One region of the Pseudomonas sp. GW821-FHT01C01 genome, then DNA from elsewhere that is predicted to be linked to it. Evidence: predicted binding sites of a transcription regulator. Region 1 holds the regulator's gene; the other holds the start of a gene.
What was found. The regulator FliA, encoded in region 1, starts transcription of late flagellar genes. The targets are predictions, from matches to a motif close to CTAAAGTTTNNNNNNNNNNNGCCGNTAA.
Positions count from the first base shown of each region.

Region 2: a site for FliA is predicted at 2,381-2,408, ahead of motA (flagellar motor stator protein MotA). Genes of this name have one in related genera too.

Region 1 is NZ_JBWKXF010000009.1:91,178-94,946, forward strand. It holds gene flhF (flagellar biosynthesis GTPase FlhF) at 1-567, shown strand, start outside; gene fleN (flagellar synthesis regulator FleN) at 684-1,514, shown strand; gene fliA (RNA polymerase sigma factor FliA) at 1,511-2,251, shown strand; gene AC07XF_RS08990 (chemotaxis response regulator CheY) at 2,420-2,791, shown strand; gene AC07XF_RS08995 (protein phosphatase CheZ) at 2,813-3,601, shown strand; gene AC07XF_RS09000 (chemotaxis protein CheA) at 3,649-3,769, shown strand, end outside.
Region 2 is NZ_JBWKXF010000025.1:45,653-49,421, reverse strand. It holds gene AC07XF_RS16630 (rhodanese-like domain-containing protein) at 1-730, opposite strand, end outside; gene AC07XF_RS16625 (HDOD domain-containing protein) at 772-2,310, opposite strand; gene motA (flagellar motor stator protein MotA) at 2,477-3,328, shown strand; gene motB (flagellar motor protein MotB) at 3,332-3,769, shown strand, end outside.

The sequences.
Region 1 (3,769 bases):
ATTGCGCTGGTGAGCATGGACAGCTTCCGCATCGGTGCCCAGGAGCAGCTCAAGACCCTGGGGCGCATTCTCAATGTGTCGGTGACCCACGTCGATCCTGGCCAGTCCCTGGTGCAGGCGCTGGAGCCCTTGCTGCGCAAGCGCGTGGTGCTGATCGATACCGCCGGCCTGCAGGCCAGCGATCCGGCACTGCGCATGCAGCTCGAAAGCCTGGCCGGTCGTGGCATCCGCTCGAAAAATTATCTGGTCCTGGCAACCACCAGCCAGAAACAGGTTCTAACGGCCGCGTACCACAGTTACAAGCGTTGTGGGCTCGCTGGCTGCATTCTGACTAAACTGGATGAAACGGCAAGCCTGGGCGAGGTGTTGAGCCTGGCCATCAGTCATGAGCTGCCGGTGGCCTACCTGACCGATGGCCCGCGGATTCCGGATGATTTGCATCTGCCGCGTCGTCACCAGTTGGTCAGTCGCGCCGTGAGTGTGCAAATGCAGGAAGAACCCAGCGAAGAAGCCATGGCTGACATGTTCGCTGACATCTACCACAGCCCGACCAAGCAGGTTGGCTGAGGTAATAATGAACAGTTTTTGTACCTACATCGATGGTCTGCCATGCATTGTTCCGTTTGCGAACGCGCAGCCAGTAATGTGGCCTCCGTCTATGCAAGACAAGGTAAAGAAATAACATGGGCAGCATGCATCCCGTACAGGTGATCGCGGTGACCGGCGGCAAAGGTGGCGTCGGGAAAACTAACGTGTCAGTGAACTTGTCCCTGGCTTTGGCTGAGCTTGGCCGGCGCGTCATGTTGCTGGACGCCGACCTGGGGTTGGCGAACGTCGACGTTCTGCTGGGCCTGACACCCAAACGTACCCTGGCCGACGTAATCGAGGGCCGCTGCGAACTGCGCGACGTACTGCTGCAGGGGCCAGGCGGCATCCGTATCGTTCCGGCCGCATCCGGCACTCAGAGCATGGTGCATCTGAGCCCCGCGCAACACGCCGGCCTGATCCAGGCCTTCAGTGATATCGGCGACAACCTCGACGTACTGGTGATCGACACTGCTGCGGGCATTGGTGACTCGGTGGTCAGTTTCGTTCGCGCAGCCCAGGAAGTGCTGCTGGTGGTGTGCGACGAACCGACCTCGATTACCGATGCCTACGCCTTGATCAAGTTGCTCAATCGCGACTACGGCATGAACCGCTTCCGTGTCCTGGCCAACATGGCCCAGAGCCCGCAGGAAGGGCGCAACCTGTTCGCCAAGTTGACCAAGGTCACGGATCGCTTCCTCGACGTCGCCCTGCAGTACGTCGGCGCGGTGCCCTACGACGAAAGCGTGCGCAAGGCCGTGCAGAAGCAGCGCGCCGTCTACGAAGCCTTCCCGCGTTCCAAGTGCTCGCTGGCGTTCAAGGCCATCGCACAGAAAGTCGATACCTGGCCGCTGCCCGCCAACCCGCGCGGGCACCTGGAGTTTTTCGTCGAGCGCCTGGTGCAACAGACAGCAGGACCTGTTCTATGACGGCCAGCGGTTACAACCTCTACAAAAAATCGGCGCGTGATGCGCAGTACGAGCTGATCGAGCGTTACGCGCCGCTGGTTAAACGCATTGCCTACCACTTGCTGGCGCGCTTGCCGGCCAGTGTCCAGGTCGAAGACCTGATCCAGGCCGGGATGATCGGCCTGCTTGAAGTGTCGACCAAATATGACGCCAGCAAAGGCGCCAGTTTCGAGACGTACGCGGGCATTCGAATCCGCGGCGCCATGCTCGATGAAGTGCGCAAGGGGGACTGGGCGCCACGTTCGGTTCACCGCAATACGCGCATGGTCAGCGACGCCATTCGCTCGATTGAAGCGAAAACCGGCCGTGATGCTAAAGATCACGAAGTTGCGGCCGAACTCCAATTGAGTCTCGATGATTACTACGGGATTTTGAACGACACCCTGGGCAGCCGGTTATTCAGTTTCGACGATCTCTTGCAGGACGGCGAACACGAAGGGCTGCACGAGGATGGCGCGAGTGCTCATCTCGAGCCGTCACGCGACCTGGAGGATGAACGCTTCCAGGCTGCGCTGGCGGATGCGATTGCCAATTTGCCGGAGCGTGAGCGACTGGTGTTGGCGCTGTACTACGACGAAGAGTTGAACCTCAAGGAAATCGGTGAGGTCCTGGGGGTCAGCGAATCTCGGGTCAGCCAGTTACACAGCCAGTGCGCGGCCCGTTTGCGGGGGCGTTTGGGGGAGTGGCGAGCGCGCTGAAGGCAGTGTGGGGGACACTGCGAAAGAGGCTGGTGTGGTGTTGAACTGCGCCGGTCCCGATCTGTTGTGCTCCAGACAGTCATTGAGTGCTTTGCCGGATTGATTGAAATGGCGCGTCCAGGTGCTGGGCGCGTTTAAGACTGCTTGGAGGTCGAATTGGACAAGAACATGAAAATCCTCATCGTTGATGACTTCTCAACGATGCGGCGGATCATCAAGAACCTGCTGCGTGACCTTGGGTTCACCAACACCGTCGAGGCCGACGATGGCACTACCGCCATTCCGGTGCTCAACAGCGGAAGCATCGACTTTCTGGTAACGGACTGGAACATGCCTGGCATGACCGGTATCGATCTGCTGCGCCACGTGCGTGCCGATGAAAAGCTCAAGCACCTGCCGGTGCTGATGGTGACTGCTGAAGCCAAGCGTGAGCAGATCATCGAAGCGGCCCAGGCCGGCGTTAACGGCTATGTGGTCAAACCCTTCACAGCCCAGGCGTTGAAAGAAAAAATCGAGAAGATTTTCGAACGCATCGGTTGATGAGTGCGCCACGGGGGAGCTATGGGCAATAACGAAACTTCATTGGGCGATTTTGAGTCGACCCTGAAAAAACACGCCGTCGAATTGGTCGAGAGCCTTGAAAAAGGCAAGTTCGGCGACGCGGTGCAATTGATCCATGAGCTCAACCAGACCCGTGACCGCGGCCTGTATCAGGAGGTAGGCAAGCTCACTCGCGAGCTGCATAGCGCGATCGTCAATTTCCAGATTGACCCGCACATGCCGCAAGCCGAAGAGGTGTCGCAGATCACCGATGCCACCGAGCGTCTGGGGTATGTGGTCAAGCTGACCGAAGCTGCGGCCAACCGCACCATGGATCTGGTGGAAAGTGCCACGCCGCTGGTCAATGGCCTGGCGGATGAAGCCCAGGCCTTGAGCACGGACTGGGGGCGCTTCATGCGTCGCGAAGTCGGTGCGGAAGAGTTCCGCGAGCTGGCCCGGCGGGTCGACGGCTTCCTGGCACGCAGCGGCACGGACAATCGTGCGGTGTCGGGCAATCTCAACGACATCCTGCTTGCCCAGGATTACCAGGACCTCACAGGGCAAGTGATCAAGCGCGTGACCCAGTTGGTCACTGAAGTTGAAAGCAACTTGCTCAAGCTCGTGCTGATGGCCAGTCAGGTGGACCGCTTTGCGGGCATCGAACATGACCGTGAAGCGATGCTTGCGGAAAAAGATCCACAAAAACATCTCTCTCAGGGTGAAGGTCCGCAGATTCATGCCGATAAAAGAGAAGACGTTGTGTCCGGTCAGGACGATGTGGACGATTTGCTATCCAGCCTAGGGTTTTAGACTTTTAGGTATTTTAGGTTTTTAGACCTGTTAGGAGCACCCCCCTGATGAGCTTCGGCGCCGATGAAGAGATCCTTCAGGATTTCCTGGTTGAGGCCGGCGAGATTCTAGAGCAACTGTCCGAGCAACTGGTCGAGCTGGAAAGCCGTCCGGATGATGCGGATTTGC
Region 2 (3,769 bases), on a different contig from region 1:
TGGCCACCAGATAGGTGAAGCCAGAGCGGTGGTGGGTCTGGCAGTGGGTAATCACTTCTTTGTCTTTGCTGATCCCGAGTTGTTCGAGGATCTGCGGCATGTCGGTGCGGATGCGCAGCTGGCGTGCCTGATCCATGCCGGCGGTCCATTCGAAATTGACCGCGCCGGGAATGTGTCCGCCCTTGGCCGCCAACACTTTTTCACCGGAATACTCCAGCGGCCCGCGTGCGTCCCAGATCGCCAGGTCGGCGGCGCCGAGACGGCTTTGCAGGTACTCGCGGGTGGCGGTGGGTTCGTCGTGCAAGGTCAGTGAAACCGGGCCACCCACGGCTGGCGGGACCTGGATCGACATGGGCAAACCTTCTGCCAGCCAGGCCCGCAGGCCGCCGTCGACATAGTGGTACTTGCCGTGGCCAATGACGTCCAGCAGCCAGATAAAGCGTCCGGCCCAACCGCCGCCTTCGTCGTCATACACCACGTAGACCGCATCGGGGTTGTGTCCAAGCTCTCCAAACAACGTTTCCAGCGCTGCCTGGGGGGGCATCAATCCCGGGGCGGGCGCCTGGCCGAGTTGCGTGCGTTTCGGATCGACAAAGCGCGCGCCGGGTATGTGCCCTTCGGTGTAGCGGGCGACACTGGTCAGGTCCACCAGAATCAGTTCGCGGGCGTCGAGGCGAGGGAGCAAGTCGCTCGGCTCGATCACCAGCGGCAAGCCAGAGAAGTCAGACATGTGAGGTCTCCAGAGCACAAAAGGGAGGATTGTAACGCAGCTTATTGGCCTCGGTGGCTAAAGCTGTGCAGGGCTTTTTCGATGCACTGCGCAGTTTTGCCGAAGGCCTGTACGGAAATTTCCGAAAACGGACCGCCGCCCTGATCTGCCACGACGATCATGATCACCCGGCCGTTGTTGACCAGCGAGCGCAGCAGCAGGTGTTCGCCGCTGAACTGTTTACGCAGGTTGTTGGGCAACAGGGGCGAGAATTGCGCGTTGTTGGCTGGCGTCAGGCGCACCTGGGCCTGTTGCGCGAGCAGGCGTTGCAACACGTTGCTCTGGCTGACCACGAAGTTCAGCCCGGCCGCTTCCTTTGGCAGGCCGGCCGTCTGGTGCACGCGCAGATTGGCGTGGGTGCGGTCGGCCATCAGGATCATCACCCGACGCATGCCGCAGGCCACGAGGGCGTCCCGGGCGGCGATGGTCAAGTGCATGGCGTTGGTGAAGCGACTCGGCTCGACCAGCAATTCGGCGCATTGCTTGCGCCACATCGCCAGCTCTTCGGCGTTCGGTGCCGCCGCCGGCAGCAAACCGGCGTGGATACGGTTCATGCCCCACGGCCAGATCAGCGATTCGGCGGGGTGCCAGAGGTCGGGCATGGCGTGTTGGCGTGCGCTGTTGGCAGCTTGCTGGTGCAATTGCTGCTGCACCTCGTCCATCGGCATTTGCAGGTAAAGGCTGGTCAGGAGCTGCCAGCGCTCACTGTGCGGGCTGTCCCAGGCGTGTTGTGCCGACAGCGCCAGACCGTTGGCCAGCAGCACCGTGTTGGCCGGTTGATTGAGCCAGCGGCGCAGGGTCGGATCGTCATCGAGGCGGTTCTGCTGGCGCAGTGGATGCTCGCTGTCACGGGCGATGCGCAGGACTTTCACCAGTTCCCGCTGTTCAGTGAGTAACAGCCGATAACCCTGCTGCACCCAGATCGGCAAGCGCCAGATATCCACCAGCGCCTGGCCGATGTCCAGCAGACGTACGCCAAACAGTTGCTGTTCGACTTTGCGTGCCGACTCGCCTTTATGGATGACCCGCAACTCCCAGTCTTCGAGCAGTTTTGGATGGGTCAGTGCCAACGGCCACAGAGGCGAAAGAAACAGCAGGCTGCCCCAGTGGATGTCCTGCCACAGGCGTGCCAGGCGACTGGCAAAAAAACCGTTGGCCTGTTGCGTGGCGTGCTGGCTGATCATCTGCAACTGACGCAGGGCTTTGGGGATTTCGGACTGGGGTTCGGCGGGCAGGCGCGCGAGCAGCTCTTCCGTGCGCTTCAAGCCGAGGCGATTGATCGCGATCTCAAGGTTTTCCGCCGGCTCGGTCATGCTGCCGTGGGTGTGCCGGTTGGCTTCACGGATGACACTCAGGGCCAGGGCCGGGCTGTCCTGCATCAATTCAGTGATATCGCGCAGCGAGCTGCGACTGTCGCGGATCGCCCGGCAGACTCGGTCGTGACTGTCCTGCGGAACCGGCAGGCGCACACTATCCAGAAGCTTGACCCAGCCTTCGAGCGTCGTCGGTTTTGGCGTTGGAACGTTCGTTTCGTTAACCATGGTGGGAGGCGATCATCGTCAACATTACCTATGCCCGGATTGGGTCAAATTGGCTTTTCGCCTGAACGGCCTATAGTCTGGCGCAGTTTTGCCGATAAGTAGAAGAAGAGATTTTTTAACTTCCGAATATGACCTTGAACCCGACTCAGTAAGTGCTCTCCTACCTATGGCTAAAATTATCGGCATCATCGTCGTATTCGCGAGCGTGCTCGGCGGATACGTGCTCTCCCACGGCAAAATCGGCGCTCTCATCCAGCCTTTCGAGGTGATGATTATCGGGGGTGCGGCCCTTGGCGCATTCCTGCAGGCCAACCCCGGCCACATGACAATGCGCGTGCTCAAGAAGGCCTTGGGCATGTTCGGTTCGCGCTTCAACCACGGCTTCTATCTGGAAGTGCTGGGGCTGATCTACGAGATCCTCAACAAGAGCCGCCGCGAAGGCATGATGGCGATCGAAGGTGACATCGAAGATGCCGCCGCAAGCCCGATCTTCGCCAAGTACCCGACGGTGTTGAAAGATGAACGCATGACCGCGTACATCTGCGATTACCTGCGCATCATGTCCTCCGGCAACATGGCTCCCCATGAGCTTGAAGGCTTGTTCGACATGGAGCTGACCAGCCTCAAGGAAGACCTGGACCACCCCTCCCACGCAGTCAACGGCATCGCCGACGCCATGCCCGGTTTCGGTATCGTCGCGGCGGTATTGGGTATCGTGGTGACCATGGCTTCCCTGGGTGAAAGTGACCAGAAAATGATCGGTCTGCACGTCGGTGCAGCGCTGGTAGGTACCTTCTTCGGTATTCTCGCCGCCTACGGTTTCTTCGGTCCGTTGGCCCACGCCCTGGGTCACGATGCCAAGGAAGAACTGAACGTCTACGAAGCCATCAAGGCCTCTTTGGTTGCTTCGGCTTCCGGCATGCCGCCATCGCTGGCGGTGGAGTTCGGCCGCAAGGTTCTGTATCCGGCGCACCGTCCTAGCTTCGCTGAGCTGGAACAAGCGGTTCGCGGTCGCTAAGTCATGGAAAATAACCAGCCAATAATCATCAAGCGCGTCAAGAAATACGCGGGCGGGCATCACGGGGGTTCCTGGAAAATCGCCTTCGCGGATTTCGCGACAGCGATGATGGCGTTCTTCCTGGTGTTATGGCTGTTGTCCACGGCAACGCCGGAACAGAAGATCGCCATCGCCGGTTACTTCAAGGACCCAATCGGCTTCTCCGAAAGCGGCACACCGTACATCATCGATCTGGGCGGCACGCCGACCCTGGCGCCGGAAAACACCCTCAACCCCGAGGTGAAGTCCCAGCCGCAGCCGGACAAGGTCACCATCGATACCGATCAGGTTGAAGGCATGGCCGAGCAGGTCGAAAAAGAACGCCTCGAACTGTTGCTGCAGGAACTGCAGAACAAGGTCGAAGAGAACCCGCAACTGCAGAAGTTCAAGGACCAGATCCTG